DNA from 3 places in the Synechococcus sp. H55.9 genome. Region 3 is predicted to be linked to each of the others. Evidence: predicted binding sites of a transcription regulator. Region 3 holds the regulator's gene; each other region holds the start of a gene.

Region 1 (6,621 bases), on a different contig from region 3:
ATTGGCTGCGTATTCCCCGCCAAAACATGGGCCCGGTAGAGCAGGATCCCTACCTTGGGGGCCTGGGGATCCCTGAGGGGGGATAGGGGGGGATGGTAGATCCCCAGCCGGGGCAGCACCTGCGGCTCTGGCACGGCGTACTCCTGTCCCAGAAACTCCCTGGCCAAGAATTTCAAGCAAGCCGCCACATTGGCTGCCCCTCCTTCCAGCCAGTACTGCCACACCCGGTCTGCTACTGTCAGGGGCACGGTGGAGTGGCTAACCAAATCCCAATCGGGGCGGTCATCCCCAGGGATCACAATCAGGGTGGCTCCCGCTGCTGCCGCTACCTCTTTGGCCACCTCCAGACCATAGCTCCAGTAGGCCCTTCCCCCCAACAGGCGCAGGAGCACCACCTGAGCTTGCCGCAACACCTTCTCGGCGTAGTCGTCGATGCTGAGAGGCTGTTGCAACTGCAAGAGGTTAGCCGCCCGCACCGCCGGGAAATCAGCCGGCAGCAGGCGCATGGCTGCGCTCAAGGCCGTCAGATCCGTGTCGGCTGCCGACAGGACAACGATGGGCGCAGGATCCTGCTCCAGGAAAATGACCCCACCTTGGGAAGGATCCCATCCCCCCGGCAAAGCAGCTATCCGGTGCATAGAGCCAGCGCCAGGCGCCCCGCCATCTCCTTGAGACTACACAGAAGGATAGCTTGGTAGCCCCGCACTTGCGTGGGGAGCGGAAAAGCTCGTAATTGCCAAGGGTATACTTGCCGAAAAGGCGTACCGTTCCCAGGCCAGCAGCTAATCACGGTGAAAAACCCGACTGGTGCAGGCGTCCGAGACGCGAGAGGACGCCGTCCTGCTGACGCGAGCAGGGCTTTTCCTGAGGGGACTGTCTAGAGGCGTCTTGACAGCGCCTGTTTGAACTACGTGAGAACCCTACGCCTTGAGGCGGTGGGGGTGTCAATCTAACGGCCGTACTTGAGCACAAAGACATCTTTCAGACCAGCATGGGGCTCTCCGGCGAGGGATCCCCAGGTTACACCTACCACCCCGAGGGTGCCCTCTTGGTCTAGCGCCATGGCCTGGATCCAGTCGAAGTCGGCGCTGCCGAACTGGTGGCGCCAGAGCTCGCCGCCGTTGGTATCGTAGAGGCGGACAAAGGCATCGCTGCGACTTGCAGGGATCCCCTGGGTGGATCCTGCCACCCAGACCCTTCCGAGCCTATCCACGGCAATGGCCAGAGGGCGCTCCCCTTGCGCGCCGTCCCATTGGCGGCTCCAGAGCTCGTTGCCGTAGGGATCATACTGCCGCACAAAGACACTGTACCCCTGGAGCAAGGCCTGGCCAGCAGGAGCCTCTTGGGTATAGCCCGCCACCCAAACATTTCCCTCCTCTCCCACAGCGATGGCAAGAGTGCCGTCGCCCCCTTTGTTGGAAAACTGGCGCAGCCAAACCTGGTTGCCGCTGGGATCATACTGGCCGACAAAGCCGCCAGCCCTTGTGCGGTCGCGGACGAATCCGGTTATCCAGAGATTTCCTGCCCCATCGGCGGCCAGGGCAGTGACCTGGGCCCCTAGCTCGCGGACCCAGAGCGGTTTGCCGTCAGCGTTGTATTGGCGCACAAAGCTCTTGCCTCCGCTATTCCCGGTTACCCAGACATTGCCCTTGCCATCCACGGCAATGGCAGTGACCTGGTCAGGCTCAGCACCGCCCAACTGCTGCGTCCAGAGCTCCCGACCCTGGGGATCGTGCTTACGCAGGAAGATGTCTTTTGCGCCGGCATTGCTGTAGCCAGGGAAAGCGCCGTAGGTCACTCCTGCCACCCAGGTGTTCCCTCTCCTGTCCACTGCCACCGCCACAACTTCGTCTAAAGCAGGGGTGCCCAACTGCCGTGTCCAGAGCTCTCGGCCCCAGGCATTGTACTTGCGCAAGAAACCATCGCCACCCCCTGCCGAGCTTTGGCCCAAAAAGCTTCCCTCCGTTACCCCCGCCACCCAAATATTTCCCTTTCCATCAATTGCGATGGCGCGAGCCTCGTCAGAGGAAGGGGTGCCAAACTGACGCAGCCAAGGGCTGGGACTACAGCCAAAACCTAAACCGAAAAAAGCTAAGACACCCAGAACTGCTCTAGCCAGTGCCTGTCTCCTGCTCATAGGCCCTCTTTTGGGGGCACTGGGCAAAGCATAGCAAGGGCTCTCCCCTGGCTATCGCGAGGGATAAGCCCCCGCCTCTTCTCCAGCAGCAGCACAGGATCCCTAGGCAACCTGAGGCATTGCTTCAGGGCTGGCCAGGCGCGGCGAAAACTGCAGCGCTGCCTGCACAAAGGCCTGAAACAGGCGAAAATGCTCAGCCTCTTCAAAGGTGAACTCGGGGTGCCACTGCACGGCAATAGCCCAGGGATGGGTTTCGTGCTCGATGGCCTCGATGAGCTCGTCGGGAGAACAGGCAGCCAAACGCCAGCCCGCCGGCACCCCCCAAACAGCCTGGTGGTGCCAAGAGACTACGGAGATTGCGTCGACGCCGACAATTTGCTGCAGGCGGGTGGAGCGGATGAGGCTGACGCTGTGGCGAACGGGCTTGCGATCGGCGGGGTTGAAATGATCCAGCTCGTCGTACACGTCGGGCACATGGGGGATCAGCTTGCCGCCGCTGACCACGTTCAGCAACTGCATCCCTCGACAAATGCCCAAGACCGGGATCCCTTGCGCCAGCGCGGCTGCCGCCAAGGCCATCTCAAAGCGATCCCGCTCGGCGCTGACGTGACGCACCTGGGGATGTTGGGGATCCTCTCCGTAGGTGCTGGGGCAAAGGTCGCCGCCTCCTGTCAACACCAGCCCATCTACCGCAGCCAGCAGCGCTTGTGGCTCACTTTCGCCTGGGGGAAAAAGAACGGGGATCCCGCCGGCAGCGCGAAGGGCATCCACATAGCGGCCCGGCGCCACAAAATCTCCCTGGCCGTTGCGGCTGGGGGTAGTAACGCCGATGAGGGGCCGATTTACAAAAGAGGGTGTCCGGTTCATTCCTCTACACTACATTGACAACAAAGCTGAGAAAGTACCGCTCGCCACCATAAACCTTGACAACTCTGGCTGACTGGGGGCAACCGGTATACCCCCTGTCCTAACTTCCACCACGATAACCGTAAAAGTAGCCGGAAGCACACTAGGCAAATCCAGAGCCGCCCACAGTAAAACAGGGTAGGGTTCGAGGGATCCCGACGTGCGTTTTGATACTTATGACCCAGGTGAAGGTTTTTACGATGAGCTGTTTGTGGGGCGCGGTCGGCCTCGCCCTGAGGCGATCCCGCTGATTGAGCGCCTGCATTCGCTGGGAGAAGGAGAGCTGCAGCAGCGGCAAGCGGCGGCCCAGGCAGCCCTCTTTCAGATGGGGGTAACCTTCAACGTCTATGGCGACAGCCAGGGCACGGAGCGGATTTTCCCCTTCGACATCATTCCCCGCATCGTCTCAGCCTCTGAGTGGCAGCGGCTGGAGCAGGGCCTGAAGCAGCGCATCCATGCCCTGAACCTGTTTATCGACGACGTCTATCACGACCAGAAGATCCTCAAGGATGGGGTGATCCCTGCTGAGCTGGTCGAGACGGCCAAAGGATTCCTGCGGCCTTGTATTGGGCTCAACCCGCCGGGGAGAATTTGGTGCCACGTCACCGGCACCGACCTGGTGCGGGATCGGGACGGGACTTGGTACGTGCTGGAAGACAACCTGCGCTGCCCCTCGGGCATTTCCTATGTGCTGGAAAACCGGCGGGTGATGAAAAGCACCTTTCCCTCGCTGTTTAACACGATGGGGATCCGCCCGGTGGACGACTACCCCAGCCACTTGTTGGATACCCTCCTCAATCTGACGCCGCCGCACCTGGCCAACCCGACAGTGGTGGTGCTCACCCCCGGCATCTACAACTCCGCCTACTTCGAGCATTCTTTTCTGGCCCAGCAGATGGGGGTGGAGCTGGTGGAAGGACGGGATTTGGTGGTGGCCGATGGCTATTTGCAGATGCGCACCACCAAGGGCCTGCAACGGGTGGATGTAATCTACCGCCGCATCGACGATGACTTCATCGATCCGCTGGTCTTTCGCCCCGATTCCCTCTTGGGGGTACCCGGCCTGTTTGAGGTCTATCGCTCGGGTCGGCTGGCAATTGCCAATGCCTTGGGGACAGGAGTGGCAGACGATAAGGTCATCTACGCCTATGTGCCCCAGATGATCCGCTACTACCTGGGAGAAGAAGCGATTTTGCCCAATGTGCCCACCTACTTGTGTTGGGATCCCAAGGATCAAGCTTATGTGCTGGAGAACCTGGACAAGTTGGTGGTGAAGGCGGCCAATGAGTCGGGCGGCTACGGCATGCTGATGGGACCGCGGGCCACACCGGAGGAGCGGGCCGCTTTTGCCGAGAAAATCCGCGCCCAGCCCCGCAACTACATCGCCCAGCCCGTCGTGTGTCTTTCCCGCGTGCCCACCCTCGTGGATTGGGGAGAGGGGCTGAGGCTGGAGCCCTGCCATGTGGATCTGCGGCCCTACATCCTCTACGGCAAAGAGATCTACGTTCATCCCGGCGGCCTAACCCGCGTGGCCCTCAAAAAGGGATCCCTAGTGGTCAACTCCTCCCAAGGGGGCGGCAGCAAAGATACCTGGGTGCTCTGCGGGGATCCCCGCTGCTGAAGGGTAGGCTTAGGCCCGAGCAGCAGGGCCCGGCCATCTGGCGAAACGACGGGCGTGTTGCAGCGCCAAATCCACATAGTGCTCGGCGTGGCGGCGCAACTGCTCCACCTCTTGGTCTGTCAGGGTGCGGATGACCTTGGCCGGGATCCCGACTGCCAAAGAGCGGGGCGGCAGCGAGCGGGTGACCACCGCTCCAGCCCCGACCATGCTGCCCGCCCCGATGGTGACTCTGTTGAGGATGACGGCCCCAATCCCCACCAGGGATCCCGCCTCGATGTGGGCGCTGTGGATGACGGCCCGATGGCCGACGGTGACCTCCTCGCCGATGCAGGTCGGCTGCTCCGGATCCCCGTGCAGGATCGCCCCGTCTTGAATGTTGCTGCGGCGGCCAATCACAATCGGCGACAGATCCCCTCGCAAAATGGCCCCGTACCAGATGCTCACCCCTTCCGAGAGCTGCACATCGCCAATCAGCGTGGCATTGGCGGCCACAAAGGCTGCCTGGTCGATCCCTCGCGGCTGCTGCTCCAACCCCACTCTCCAACCAGCAACAACTTCCATCAATCCTACCGCCAGTAACGGTGCGGCAATTCCCGGCCTCCCCAGTGCTCTGCACCGCCTTTGCCCCGGCAGCTGACCAGATGCAAGCATACAACAGCCGTGAAAGAGATTAACCCCCCTCTCCCTTTGGGAGAGGGGCCGGGGGTGGTCGCGTGAGCGGCGCGGAGCGCTTGGGCTATCTCTTTGGGAGAGGGGCCGGGGGTGAGGGGTTTCGGCTAAGCTTGGCGCTGCAGGAGCAGAGGGGGGTCAGCCGTCTGCAAAGGGCGAATGGCAAAGAAACTTTCGTAGATGCAATCGCCAACGTAATTCATTTGCAATTGCAACTTGTCGAGAAATTCGTGTAAGCCCTGCTCCATAATATCGTCAATGGTGAGATAATCCAGCTCAGAGCGCAGCCGTCCCAAAGCCCGCTCACTGGGATCCCGCCAAGTATCAGCAGGGGTTCCAGTAATCTGGTGTAGGGAGCGATCGGCGTGAATGAGACAAAACTGAATGGAGCGGGGAAATTGCCGATCCAAAATCAGGAAAGAGGCCACCTCTCTAGGGTTAATGCGGTGTTGGCGGCTGTATTTTCGATACATTTCATAAGCGCTGGCCGACTTTAGGAGAGCAATCCACTGCAATTCATCCAGGGGCGTGCCCACATCCTGTACAGAAGGCAGCAAAATAAAATACTTAACATCCAGAATGCGAGCCGTTTTGTCGGCCCGTTCCAAAAGGCGGCCGATTTGTCCAAAGTGCCACCCCTCCCCGTGGGTCATGGTGGCATCCATCACCCCAGCAAAGAGATGGCTGGCCAGCTTGACTTCCGTGAAGAAATCGTGGAGCTGGCTCAGATGCGGCCACTGTTGAGCAGCTTCCTTCACCATTAAGTAGAAGCGATTCACCCGCTCCCACATTTCCGAAGAAATGATCTCCCGCACAGAGCGGGCATTTTCCCGTGCCAGCCGCAAGCAGGAAAAAATCGAGTTGGGATAATCCCTATCAAAAGCCAGAAACTGGATCACCGTTTCCTGGGTCGCCTGGCCGTAGCGCTGGTAAAACAGCTCCTGATCCCCAGTGGTGGAGATGATGGGATCCCATTGCTGAGCTGTGCCACTAGGTGAGTCGAGGATGAGGTTTAGGTTGACATCGATAAAACGGGCAATGTTCTCGGCCCGCTCCACGTAGCGGTTGAGCCAGTAGATGGAATCGGCCACGCGACTCAACATGGTGTTGCCTCCTCTGTTGTCCTCAACCCCAACAGACGGAGCAGCCGCCGCAGCTCCACCAGCAGCACTCCTGCCACGCCGGTCAGGATCCAGCCCAGCCAGTCCGCCGCCGTGCCCAAGTAGCGCACCTCCACGCGGTGCTCCCCCGGCGGGATCCGCACTTGCAACAGCCCTGGCCCGTTGTA
Region 2 (6,621 bases), on a different contig from region 3:
GAATCGGCGTGGGCAAACCAAGGGATCCCTGCTGCCAACACCCCCCAAATACCGCAGGTGCCGTGTACCGAAACGGCGCCCACCGGGTCGTCAATCTTCAGCACCGTATCCAGAATCACCGCCGAGATGACCACCAGGATCCCGGCCACCGAACCGATGATCAAAGCTCCCAGAGGGTGGACAGTGTTGCAAGGAGCGGTGATCCCTACCAAGCCGGCCAGCACCCCGTTGGCGGCAAAGGTCATATCCGGCTTGCCAAAATGCGCCCAGCAGGTGATCATCGCCCCAATGGCCCCTGCCGAAGCGGCTAGCAGCGTGTTCATGGCAATCCAGCCGATATCGGGGCTGGCGGCTGTGGTCGAGCCAGCGTTGAACCCAATCCAACCCAAGGTGAGGATAAACACTCCCAGCATCCCTAGGGGCAGGTTGTGGCCGGGAATCGCCCGCGGCTCGCCGTTGGGGCCGTACTTGCCGATGCGAGGGCCAAGCACCATGGCCCCGGCCAAGGCGGAAGCGCCCCCCACCAAATGCACTACGCCCGAACCGGCAAAGTCGATGAAGCCCAGATTTTCCAGCCAGCCGCTAGTGCCACCGTTGTAGTCGCCGAAGAGACCATTCCAGGCCCAGCCCCCCGAGATGGGGTAGATCAGCCCAGAGATGACGACAGAGTAGATGAGGTAGGCCACGAACTTGGTGCGCTCCGCCATGGCCCCGGAAACAATGGTGGCAGCGGTGGCGGCAAACACCATCTGGAAGACAAAGAAGGTGAAGGGCCAATCCCCTGCTTCGTGGGCTTGCTGCCAACTGAAAGCAAACCAGCTCCTGCCAAAGAAGCCAGTATTTTCTCCAAACATCAGGCCAAACCCGATGAACCAAAAGGCGCAACAGCCCATGCAAAAGTCCATCAGGTTTTTCATCATGATGTTGGCGGCATTTTTGGCGCGGGTAAAGCCCGTCTCCACCATGGCGAACCCCGCCTGCATGAAGAACACCAAGGCTGCCCCCACCAGCGTCCAGACAATGTCAGCATGTTCCTGTACGACTTCCGCGTCCTGGGCGAAGGCACTCCCCTGGCCCAATAGGAAAACCAGCGAAATCGTCAGAGCAGCAGTTAGACTCCACTTGGCCAGTCGCCCAAGCCGCTGAGGTAGCGGGTTCTTATGCTTTTGGATCATCGTTGTAGACATGCTTTTCGACTTACCTAAAGTGACGGTACTTTTCACAACGCACTAGTAGATAGGGCAAAAATCCCTCATTTGCCCACTGCAAGCCAGCCTGGGACTCGGGTCGAGCTACCCAGGCTCCAAGACCTTCACCTTCTCTACAGGGCGTCCTGGTTGAGTTCGCCGGTGCGGATGCGAATGGTTTTCTCGACAGGGCTGATGAAAATCTTGCCGTCCCCGATTTCGCCGGTGCGAGCCGCCGCGATCAGCTTCTCGACCACCGTATCCACCAGGTCATCTTCGACCACGATCTCCACCTTCAGTTTTTGCAGGAACTCTACCGTGTACTCGGATCCCCGATAGCGCTCGGTCTGTCCCTTTTGTCGACCAAAACCCCGCACTTCGCTCACCGTCATGCCGACGATGCCGGCGTTGACCAGGGCAATTTTCACCTCATCTAGCTTGAAGGGCCGAATTACAGCTTCGATCTTTTTCATTGGCCTCCCATATCCCCAGCAATTCCGCTAATTTCTAACACTACTAAAACCTGCAAATTGTAAATCTAGATACATTTTCGTTCCTCTACTGAGAATGCCTACCACTCTAGATTTGCTCTCGTCAAGACCAGAAGGCCAAGCCCGGGCCACTCTAAGAAGTCCGCGCCGGCATCTCACGAGCTGGGTCTTTCAGCGGCCGTTGAGGATCGAGGAGAACCCAGACTGGCTGTGACGAGGGCCACCGCCAGCCACCACAGCATTTGTACCTGGGGACGGTACCAGATGATATCCACTAGGCCGTGGGCCATCATGCCGGTGCAAGCCGCTAAGCCTGCTGCCACCCACAGGCCCTCGGGATCCCGGGAGCTGAGCAAAGTGTTCCAGCCTCTCCAGCCGTGATCCCAGAGCACCAGCAAAAACCAGGCAAAAGCCAGGGATCCGATGAAGCCTGTCTCCACGGCGAGTTGCAGCGGCACCGAGTAGGCCCCAAGGGCGCTGAAGTTGCCCCGCTGGTAGAGGGGATAGACGCGGTTGAAGGCGACATTGCCGGGGCCGATCCCCAAGATGGGAAAGTCGCGGATCATGTCCAGCGCGGCGGCCCAGACGTTGAGGCGAAAATTGTTGCTGGTGTCCAGCCGTCCCCAAAAGAGGCTCTGAGCCCGCAGCCGCAGGGGGCGTACTGTTACGATCGCAAGCAACAACGTGGCTGCCCCCCCTCCCAACAGAGCCGGCAGCGTCCAACGTCGCCAACGGGCTGGCAAGTGGGGGGTTTGCCATTGCGCCAGCAGCACCGCCATCATTCCCAGCGCTGCTAGGCCGCCAATCCAGGCGCCGCGGCTGTAGGTCAGCATCAGGCAGATGAAGTTGACGGCAGTTGTAAACCCAACCAAGAGCTTGATCCCCCAGCCCGGCCAGATGCAAATGGCAGCCAGCCCCAGAGGGAGGAGCGGAACCAGGTAGCCCCCATACAAATTGGGGTTGCGCAGAAAGCTGTACACCCGCGTCAGGCCTGCCAAGCCCGATTCCGGATCCACCCAGGTGGCTAGCTCGGCAGCCCCGTAAAAGTATTGCCGCAGGCCATAGACCCCCATCCCCAAGCTGACCAAGAGCAGGGATCCGACGATCCAATCCCGGAACTGCAGTTGGCGAAGCAGACGCTGCAGCAGCAGATAGCCGGCCAGGTAGAGCGTCAACTTCAGCCAGCCGTCCCGCGCTGCATAGGGAACCGGCGACAGGATTGTGGCCAGGGTGGCTATGCCCCAAAACAGGCCTAGGGGCAGATGGACGGGCAGCCAATTCGGGGTTTCCACCAGCCAGCCCAAGACCACAAGCGCCGCCATAGCCAGCAAAATCAGACCTAGGATGCCGGTGGAGCTTTGGGCCGAAAAAAACCAGTAGAGCAGCACCAGGCCCAAACCGATCCAATCCAAGGTTTGGACGAGCCGGCTGCTTTTGCCCCACTGCCGCAGGGATCCCGACACTCGGCTCAAAAGGCTGCCCTGCCACCAGGACTCGATAGAGAAATCCCGCAGCAGCAGGCCGCGCCATGCTTGCGTTGCTCGTTGCATGACTCCTTCCAACACCCTAGGCTTCAGCTCATCTTCCGAGTTTATATCCCCAGCGGACAGGAGCAAGGGCGGGAAGGCAAGAGGGATCCCCTTTCTAGAAGGCTAATCTTTTCTTCCTGGGCTTGGCTTCAGGACTGGTTGTTTTAGAGGCAGCCCAAGACGAAACAACTTTGGGGGGAATTATCCCCCCATTAAACTGCCCACCCGTCTCTTTTTGGCCGAGAGGTATCCAGAGATTTTGATAGCCTTGTCGAGACCAAGCTCGAAACATCACTTAGGCAACCGAGGCCAACGGGCGAAACTGAGATCCCTTAACTTCTTGGGAATTGAAAGGAGAAATCACCGATCCCGATTTGTCTGCATTCAAGGTTTGAGGATCGCAATAATGAATCTGAACACGGGTAGGACGGCCTAAACCCAAAGCAGATCCCAGGCAGCGAGCCAGAACCTGTACCTTGAACTCCAGTTCGCCAATGGTGTCCATCGTTCGCAACCCCCTCCCGATGCCTATCCCTAAGCTCAATCTAGGAGAAGATTGATGATCTTTCTTCAGTGGGAACACAGAATTTGCCAAGCTAGGGCCAAATCAAAGATCATGCAAAGCTGGCACCTTTTTTCAGAGAGAGGGAAGAGGCTTGAACCTGGCCCGGTTTTTTCTGGGGGATCCCGGACAAAGGGCGGGAGCATGCGCGTTGATTTACGTAAAATAACGCCTAGAGAAACCACGGAAAAGGGCTGGAGACCAGTTGCAGTGGCGGCTCTGCGGAGGCTGAGCAACTTGCTGGGATCTGCAGCCGCCTCAATCAAACAGGTTGGCCAGGGATCCAGCCAGAGCGTTGATGAGGGGGCTAGGGTATTATGCCCGTCTACCTTTACTGGGGAGATGACACCTATCGGCTGATGCAGGCGGTGCAGCAGTTGCGGGATCAAGTGCTGGATCCCGATTGGGCTGCTTTTAATTACGATCGCCTGCCACCGGAATCGACGCTTGTCGGCCTCAGCCAGGCCATGACGCCGCCCCTGGGATCCAACGCCCGCCTGGTTTGGCTGGAGGAGACGACACTCACCCAACATTGCCCGGAAGAGCTGTGGGAAGCAGTGGAGCGCACCCTGGCCCAGTTGCCCCCCACGACACATTTGCTGTTAACCAGCAGCAGCAAGCCGGACGGACGCCTCAAATCCACCAAAATCCTCAAGAAAGTGGCCATCGTCCGCGAGTTTCCCCAACTGCCTCCCTGGGATGAAGAGGGCATTCTTAGACAGGTATACAGCGAAGCCCGGCAACGGCATCTCAAGCTCAGCCCGGCGGCAGCCCAGAAGTTGGCCGAGGCGGTGGGCAACGACTCCCGCCGCTTGGCGATGGAATTGGAAAAGCTGGCTCTGTTTACAGCCGCTCAAGAGGATCCCATCTCCCCTGAGCAAATCGAGGCCTTGGTTCCCGCCAGCGCCTACAACAGCTTTCAACTGGCGGCCGCCCTGCGCCAGGGCAACTTGGATCAGGCCCTGCCCATCCTGGCCCATCTGCTGGATCACAACGAGCCGGCCCTGAAGATCCTGGCAGTGTTGGTGGGCCAATTCCGCACCTGGCTGTGGGTACGGCTGCTGCTGGAGGAGGGAGAACGGGATCCCAAAGTCATCGCCCAAAAAGCAGAGATCGCCAACCCCAACCGAGTTTACTTTTTACAGAAAGAGGTGGGATCCCTGGAAAGCGCAGCTCTGCTGAAGGCAATGCAGCAACTTTTGCAACTGGAATACCAGCTCAAGCAAGGTCAGCCAGAGCGAGAGGTGTTTCAAGAAGCCCTAATCCAGATCGCGACCATTCTCCGCAAATCCTGCTGATCTTCCCCGTTTCTGTTACTCGGACTTCAGAGACAGTTCTGACAACAGCCCGAAGACTTAATCGGCTTAGGTTACAGCCTTTTCCAGCTTATAGCCATTTCAAATAGCAATGAAACGTTTCTCTACGTCGTTATCGCTCCGCAACGCTGTCGCGGACGCGCCGCTCTAACTCCCCTCTCCCTCTGGGAGAGGGGCCGGGGGTGAGGGCTGGGGGTGAGGGAGGCAAAGCGTCTATTTGTCGAGTTGTCGGGATGTGGAGTTGTCTGATTGGCTTTGGCGAGCTATTGAATGACTTGCTTCATGTAACTTCCCCAAGTTTGAGCGGCGATGCCGCTACTCCCTCGCGTTGGGCTGGAGTCATCATTGCCCAGCCAAATGCCGGTTACCAGAGGCGGGTTGGGTGTGTAGCCGATAAAGAGCAGATCCTTGTTGGCGGTGGTGGTGCCGGTTTTGCCCGCTTCTCCGATCCCAAGGCGAGCGGCAGTGCCGGTGCCGGAGCGGATCACGCCTTGCAATACGGCGGTCATCTGCTGGGCGACGCTTGCCGACAAAACCAGCCGCTGCGAGCGGGGATCCTCGCGGCCTGGGTAGATCTCGCGGCAGGTGCGAAAGTCGTCGGGGTTGGCGCAATCGCTGCTATCCAGGATGCGGCGGATGGTGTGGGGCCTGGACCAAAGGCCGCGATTGGCCAAAGGAGCAAAGGCCGCGGTCAGCTCCAGCAGGTTCACCTCCATCGTGCCGAGTACCAGGGAAGGATAGGGCTGCAAGGGGGATTGGATCCCCATTTGCCGCGCCATGGCCACCACCTGCTCCAGCCCCACCTGTTGGGCCAACCGCAGGGCGATTACGTTTTCGGAGAGGATCAAGCCGCGGGCCAAGTCCATGGGGGCACTTCCCGAGCGGCAGCCCTGAAAGGTGAGGTTGCCCCAAGTAAGCGGCTCACAGGAGAGCACCTGCGAAAGCGGGATCCCCTGGCTGAGGGCGGCGGCGTAGGTGAAGACTTTGAAGGTGGATCCCGGCTGCCGTTGGGCTTGGGTAGCCCGGTTGAAGGGGCTGGCGTTGTAGTCGATCCCGCCCACGAGAGCTAAGATCTCGCCGTTGCGGCTGTCGAGGCTGACCAGGGCACCCTGACTGAAGCCCAGGCGGGAGCCCGCCTCGCGCACCGTTTGGGCCAGGGCCTGCTCCGCCAGCCGCTGGTAGGGCAAATGCAGTGTGGTCTCGATGATGAAGTTGCCCTCTGCCGAGAGGTCTTGGCCCAGAAGCTGCCGCAGCTCCTGGAAGACGGTGCTGTAGAAGTAAGGGGCAACCGTCGAGGTCTGGGAGCGCAGATTGGGGTTGAGGGTGAGGCGGCTGCGCCGGGCCCGCCGAATCTCCTCTTCTGGGAAGACTTGGAGCTCGCTGAGGCGATCCAACACCCGATCCCGGCCCCGCACGGCGGCATCGTAGTTGGCGATGGGGTTAAAGGCATTGGGAGCAGGCAGGATGGCGGCCAGGGTGGCGGCTTCGGAAAGGCTGAGCTGGCGGCTGGGGATCCCGAAGTAGAACTGGGCGGCG
Region 3 (6,621 bases):
TGCCGCATTGGAGGGGAGATCGGGGGCAAATCCGCCTTCGTCCCCCACCCCGGTGGACAGCCCCTTCTGCTGTAGCACCGTCTTCAGCACCGCAAACACCTCGGCCCCGTAGCGCAGCGCCTCGCGAAAGCTGGCCGCACCAATGGGCACCAGCATAAACTCCTGGATGTCCACGTTGTTGTCGGCGTGGGCACCGCCGTTGAGCACGTTCATCAACGGCACCGGCAGCAAGTTGGCAAAAGGCCCGCCCAGATATTTGTAAAGAGGCAGGCCCACCGCTTCCGCCGCCGCTTTGGCCGTCGCCAGAGAAACTGCCAAAATGGCGTTGGCCCCCAGGCGGGACTTGTTGGGGGTGCCGTCCAGGTCGATCAGCAACTGGTCGATGCGGGCTTGGTTGAGGGCATCTTCTCCCCGCAGCTCCGACTGGATGGGGCCAAGAATGTTTTCCACCGCCCTCAGCACGCCCTTACCTCCATAGCGCTTGGGATCCCCGTCCCGCAGCTCGTGGGCCTCAAAGGTACCGGTCGAAGCGCCGCTGGGCACCTGCGCCAAGCCCGTTGCTCCGTTGGCCAGGCCCACCAGGGCTTCTAGGGTGGGGCGTCCTCGCGAGTCGAGGATCTCATGGGCGGTAATCCACTCGATGGCCGTTTCCACAGTTACACCTCAGCAATTGGCTAGACAGCTCTGGCCAAAGCCAGATCCCCCCACAGGCTAATAGATCCTTGACCGGGATCCCGTCAGCTTCCAGAAAACTTTAAGAGAGAGAACCCAAAGATTCTGCGGAGCTGCAGGGGTGAATTGAGCATTGGCTGGTTTGGGGGGCAGAGTTTAGGCCCCATCCCCTCTAGACAAAGCGGTGGCTCAGCCGCATCGGGTCGTGTACAGTGATCTTCTTCTTGTAAATGGAAATGTACTTCTTCTTGCGCAGCTCTCCCAACAGACGGGTGATGGTGACGCGGGTCGAGCCAATGGCTTCGGCAATGGCCTGGTGAGACAGCTTGAGATCAATGGTGACCCCATCCGGGCCAGGCACCCCGAAATCGCGGCAGAGGATCAGCAAAAAGCTAACCAGACGGGATCCCATATCGCGGTGAGCCAGCGTCTCGATCATCATCTCCGTTTGCAAAATGCGGGAAGACAAGCTCTTGAGCAGCAACATGGCCAGTTCGGCGTTCTCCCGCAGGGATTTTTCCACCTGCTCAATCGGCAGAGAGAGCAACTCAGCAGGCGTAAAGGCCACCGCGTGATAGAAGCGGTCGGAGCGCTGCCCTGTGATGAAGGAGAGCACCCCGAAGATGCTGTTTTCCCGCAGAAGAGCAACGGTAATTTCTTCCCCCATTTCGTAGACCCGCGAGAGCTTGACAGCTCCTTTCACCAAAAAGTAAACCCGCTCCGCCGGATCCCCAGGGAAAAAGATGGTCTTACCACGTTCAAACGTTTCGATAACCGGAGGATGGTGAGGGCCTCCCAGTTGCTTGAAGGCTGTGATCAGAGATTTTTCTGCGACGGCCACCACCATACTCATCAACCTTTTGAGGTCAGTTTATACCTAAGATCAATCCATGTAAGATCAATTTAGAAGCATTGGGCCGAGTTGCAACCCTATCGACTCCAGAATCGGCAACAATAGCCGGGTTTACCCTAAGGTAGAGGGTTCTGCCTAGGCATCTTTGTAGCACGGGCTACGTTTTTAGGTCTCGTTTCTGTTCCACAAAGGGATCCCAAGCCAAGGGTAGGATAAGGGCTATTGTCACTGGGGCCTTGCCAGCTCTGGGTGGTAGGAAGCAAGTGGTGGACTGGAAAATCCTATGGGGATCCCGGAGGCTGTTGTTGCTGCACCTTCTCAACTGAGCCGCCAGCATTTCACAGTGCGGATGCCGGAGCCGGCCAAGCATCTGCTGGAGGTGGAACTACAGATCCAAGAGGTGGATCCAGAAGTGCCTCTGCGACTGCGGCTGCCGGTGTGGACGCCGGGATCCTACCTGGTGCGGGAATATGCCCGCCATGTGCAAGAGTTTCAGGCGGCAACGGAGCAAGGGATCCCTTTGGCCTGGCGGAAGGTAGATAAGAACACTTGGGAGATCGAGCCGCCGGGCTGTTCGGCTGTGAAGGTTCGCTATCGGGTCTATGCCTATGAGCTGACGGTGCGCACCAACCATTTGGATCTCACCCACGCCTACTTCAACGGGGCGGCGCTCTTTTTCTATGTGCCCGGTCGCGAGCGGGAACCCTACACCTTGACGGTGATCCCTCCCAAGCCTGATTGGCGCATCGCCACCAGTTTGCGACCTTTGATTTCTTCTTCTGAGGATCCTGCTTCCGGCCAGTCTTTTGTGGCGGCAGACTACGACGAGCTGGTGGATAGTCCGGTGGAGGTGGGCCTGCACCAGTTGCGGTCGTTTGCAGTGGAAGGGATCCCGCATTACTTCGTGGTCTGGGGAGCAGGCACCCTGGATTTGGAGCAAGCGGTGGCCGATGCCGAGAAAATTGTCCGGGCCACTGCGGCGTTTTTCGGCGGGCTGCCCTACGACCGCTACTGGTTTATTGTGCATTTGTCGGCAGGGGGATTTGGCGGCCTAGAGCACAAGTACAGCACCACCCTCAACTATTCTGGCCTGGAGCTGCGTCGGCCCCAGTCCTACCGCCGCTTTTTGGCGCTGCTGGCCCACGAGCTTTTCCATGCTTGGAACGTCAAGCGGCTGCGCCCTCTGGCTTTGGAGAAAATTGACTACAACCAAGAAAACTATGTGGACTGCCTCTGGTTTTGCGAGGGGGCGACCAGCTACTACGAAAATGTCATCTTGCTGCGGGCAGGGATCCTCACTGCCAAAGATTTTTTGCAGATCCTGGCCGAGCAAATTGGCCGGCTGCAGCGTACTCCGGGTCGGGCCGTGCAATCGCTGCGGGAATCCAGTTTCGACACCTGGATCAAACTCTACCGTCCCCACGAAAATAGCCTCAACAGCCAGGTTTCCTATTACCTCAAGGGCGCTTTGGTCTGCTGGCTGCTGGATCTGCACATTCGCCACCTTTCGGGGGGCCAGGGATCCCTGGACACGGCCATGCAGGATTTGTGGCAGCGCTTTGGCCGGTTTGAGAAAGGCTACACCCACCAAGACTTGCGGGAGGCCTTTGAGCGGGCAGCCGGCGCCGATCTTGGCCGCTTTTTCGCCGCCTATGTGGAAGGTACGGAAGAGCTGGACTACAACGCTCACCTACACCCTTTTGGCCTCACCCTCAAGGCCCACTTCAGCCGCCCTGACCCTTCCCCCTATCTGGGCCTGAACTTCAACGGCGAAGGCAACCGCATCAGCACAGTGGAGATGGGATCCCCGGCCCAAAAAGCAGGCATCTGGGCCGGCGACGAGCTGGTGGCCTTGGATGGCTTCCGGGTAAGCGCTGCCAACTTGCCAGAACGCTTGGCGGCCTACCAGCCCCACCAGGTCATCTGCCTGAGCGTCTTCCAAGGCGATCAGTTGAAACACTTCTGGATCCCCTTGGATCCACCCCGCCCGGATGTTTACACCCTCGAAGCGTTGCCGCAACTCACTCCCACCCAGAAAGCGCTCCAGCAGGGCTGGCTGGGATCCCTGCTCGGCTCTTCGGGACAAGATACGCCTCTTCTTGAAAATTCGCTCACCTCGCCTGAGAATCTTGAAACAAGCGAGTAACCTAGTTAACTTAAACGAGAAGTAACAACAGGGGTCAGGAGCGAATCTAATGGACTTCGTTTTGGTTTTATTAATTGGGGTGGCTGTTGGTTTCTCATTGGGTGTTTACGTTGCTCGCCATTACAAGGTCAGTCCTAGACCGGAAATCTGGAAACAAGAGATCATTAGAGAGATATCTTCACACTTAAGGCAACACAGCCAAGAACTCAACAACGCCAACAAAACCTTAACCAAACTGGTCGAAGGATTGGCAGACGAGATTTCTCGGAAGTTACAGGCTACTCAAGCCGATCTCAAAGGGCTTAGATCTCGTCTTGTAGATAGTCACCAAGATTTGCTGCAAAGTTGGAGTAGGGATCTTCTGCAGGCTATATCTGTAAAGTTTTCCGAACATAATGAGCAGCTAAACGATCAGCGAGCCATCCTGGAAAACTTAGTGAAAGAAACTAAAGATATTTATCAGCGACTACAGATTGCTATCCAAAGTTCTCCCAGATTAGAGATATCTCAAACTACAGATCAGAGCTCTCAGAATGAGCAGGTTGCCAGTCATGAAACACCAGAGCCTAGGCTAACAGACGATGTACCGAGAGATAAAGAGGAGATCGCTGCCGCCGGTATATTAGAGGTCGACGTATCAAAGATAGAATTATTCTTAAGCTCAAAAAACATAAAAATCAAAAGCATAGATGTGAAAGAAAAAGAGGAAAAATTAGATCAAATAGCTGCCTTTATGGGCAATCGATATTCTTTGATTAAAAGATTCTATGGAATGATTAAATCAAATATGAATAGCGGAAACTCTTTCTCAATAAACCTTAAAGACGAGCCTCAACAAGTAATCAGCTCAACTTGCCAGGTTGCCAAAGAGTTACATGGAATCGCATTTTTAGAAGAGTACAGATACTTTAAGGCACCCAGGTATCTGTTGGTAGCAAGACCCAGTAGGTCGTCCCAAGCACTAAATTTTCTCTCAGGAAAATGGCTAGAGAGATACGTTAGGGATAAGCTGATCTGCCTTGCCGCAAGTCAAGCTGAAAAGATTGATTTCTCTTACATAACAAATGCTCAAGTTACTTTGCCGAATGGAGCTGATTTTGAAATGGATCTTTTCTTTCATATTAACGATCAATTCTACTGGGTGGAATCAAAGACAGGCGAGTACCAAGACAAAGTACAGAAGTACTCCAAGATTGCTTCTGACCTCGGTCTCCAGAAAAACCAAGTTTTCATGGTTTTAACCGATGTTAGCCAAGATGTAAAAACCAGTCTATCTTCCCTCTATCATTTATCAGTCATCAGCGTTGATGAGGTTGAGGCTACCTTTGAGGGGATCCTAAAAAGTCATCTTTGAGAAATCTGAAAGGCACCCAAGCGCATTAGCTCAAGCCACAATTTTGACAGCCTGCTCCACACACCACCAGGGATCCTCGGCAAAAGCCGGCATGGGCGTGCTGCCCGCCTTGCCCAAAATGGCCAGCCGAACTTCCCGATCCAGCCGGGATCCGGCCCCATAGGGATCCTCAGAGGGGGGTTCCAGTCTTTGTCCTAGGGGGGGCATCGCCATGATGCCCGGCTGCATACTGGTACTGCTGACCCAGATTTTGAAGCGATCCACCGCCATATCTGCGCCTTCGGGCAGTTGCATCTGGAGCAGGTAGCGGGGCCCAGAGCCGATCAGCAGGCTCTCGCTGGGGCGCAAACGAGCGGGCAGATCCGGTTGATAGGGGTAAACCAAATCCACGCTGTAGCGCCGCTCGTCAAAGACCACCACATAGACGTGCACGGGGGTGGGGGCTCTGTTGCGCAGGGCGATGGCGAGGTTGCGGCCTGCCTGGATTTGCACCTGTCCCTGGGGATCCCGCGGCAGGGGGCTCACTTCGGCAGGGGCAGAGCTGCTTGCCGGCGTTTCCAGTTGGAGAAACTCCACCTCTAGGACGCTGCTCAAAGCATCGGTGGCAGGTTGCAGGTTGAGGAGGTTGCCAAAAGCAGCCACGTGCTCCAGCAGCCGCACCAGCTTGCGGGGCAGGGCCTGTGGCTTTTTTACCGGGATCCGAAAGGCGGCCAGAGCCACTTCTTCCCCCCGCCGATAGAAGTGGTAGATGGCATCGGGCAGCATCTCTACCCGCAAGTCCGCTGCTTCCGGGTCAGTGTAGGTCAGAAGCGGCGAGGCCGGCAACGCTGCCAGCAACTCGGCAACGGGCATTTGGACTTGGCTGGGATCCGCACAGGTGAAAGCCACCCGCAACGGCTGAAATCGGACAGAGGACATGGGGGCAATCCTGCGAAAACCTGGGACGGAGTCTGGCGAGATCTCCTGCTCTAAGCTGCCGGGCAAGCAAGCCAAGCTCTATATTACCCGCTCAGCTCCCCACCCCTCGACCAGGCTGCAACACAGTCAGCTCCAACAGGCCCTAGCTCCGCGATCAAGCTTAACAGCCAGGGCAAGCGGAACCGATGCGGATCCCGGATCTCGTCTGCAAATGATCTCTCAATGGTCTATTCTTGATCCTGTTGTCGGGTTTGTGGCTGGAGTGGAGCCGACCTCTCCTCTTGACTAGCTGATCTAAGGAGAACCATGTTTAGCAAAGCTTTTTCTTTTCAGAAGGTGCTGCTGCCAGGGCGTCATCGGTTGTTTGTCCTGTTCTTGGCTGCCTTGATGGCTGGGCTGAGCTGGGGACTGGCTCCAGCGTTCGCGGCCAAGGATATTCCTGCGGTGGCTCTGTCGCCCACTGAGTCCATTACCTTTACCGAAGCACAGTTAGCCCGAGGCAAGCAACTTTTTAACAAAGCCTGTGCCCAGTGCCATGTGGGGGGCCAGACCTATCCCAACCCAGATGTGAGCCTGAAGCTTTCGGATCTGGAGGGGGCAACTCCTCCACGGGATAATGTGCTGGCGATTGTGGATTACATCAAAAACCCGGTCACCTATGACGGGGCCGAATCCCTG

The links. Region 3 encodes NtcA, which controls nitrogen genes in cyanobacteria. Its sites were predicted from a motif close to GTANCNNNNGNTAC; they were not measured.
Region 1: NW857_RS08195 (circularly permuted type 2 ATP-grasp protein) is a predicted target of NtcA. The motif match lies at 3,039-3,052, and genes of this name have one in related genera.
Region 2: NW857_RS01690 (P-II family nitrogen regulator) is a predicted target of NtcA. The motif match lies at 1,720-1,733, and genes of this name have one in related genera.

Annotation. Positions count from the first base shown of each region.
Region 1 is NZ_JANSJB010000052.1:10,532-17,152, reverse strand. It holds partial or broken gene NW857_RS08210 (cobaltochelatase subunit CobN) at 1-638, opposite strand, end outside; gene NW857_RS08205 (SBBP repeat-containing protein) at 950-2,137, opposite strand; gene NW857_RS08200 (gamma-glutamyl-gamma-aminobutyrate hydrolase family protein) at 2,240-3,004, opposite strand; gene NW857_RS08195 (circularly permuted type 2 ATP-grasp protein) at 3,204-4,664, shown strand; gene NW857_RS08190 (gamma carbonic anhydrase family protein) at 4,674-5,225, opposite strand; gene NW857_RS08185 (alpha-E domain-containing protein) at 5,441-6,436, opposite strand; gene NW857_RS08180 (hypothetical protein) at 6,430-6,621, opposite strand, start outside.
Region 2 is NZ_JANSJB010000006.1:24,053-30,673, reverse strand. It holds gene NW857_RS01695 (ammonium transporter) at 1-1,187, opposite strand, end outside; gene NW857_RS01690 (P-II family nitrogen regulator) at 1,322-1,660, opposite strand; gene NW857_RS01685 (IctB family putative bicarbonate transporter) at 1,834-3,228, opposite strand; gene holA (DNA polymerase III subunit delta) at 4,087-5,067, shown strand; gene NW857_RS01675 (transglycosylase domain-containing protein) at 5,349-6,621, opposite strand, start outside.
Region 3 is NZ_JANSJB010000023.1:13,529-20,149, forward strand. It holds gene eno (phosphopyruvate hydratase) at 1-654, opposite strand, end outside; gene ntcA (global nitrogen regulator NtcA) at 845-1,519, opposite strand; gene NW857_RS04940 (M61 family metallopeptidase) at 1,809-3,671, shown strand; gene NW857_RS04945 (hypothetical protein) at 3,721-5,025, shown strand; gene NW857_RS04950 (hypothetical protein) at 5,056-5,943, opposite strand; gene psbV (photosystem II cytochrome c-550) at 6,250-6,621, shown strand, end outside.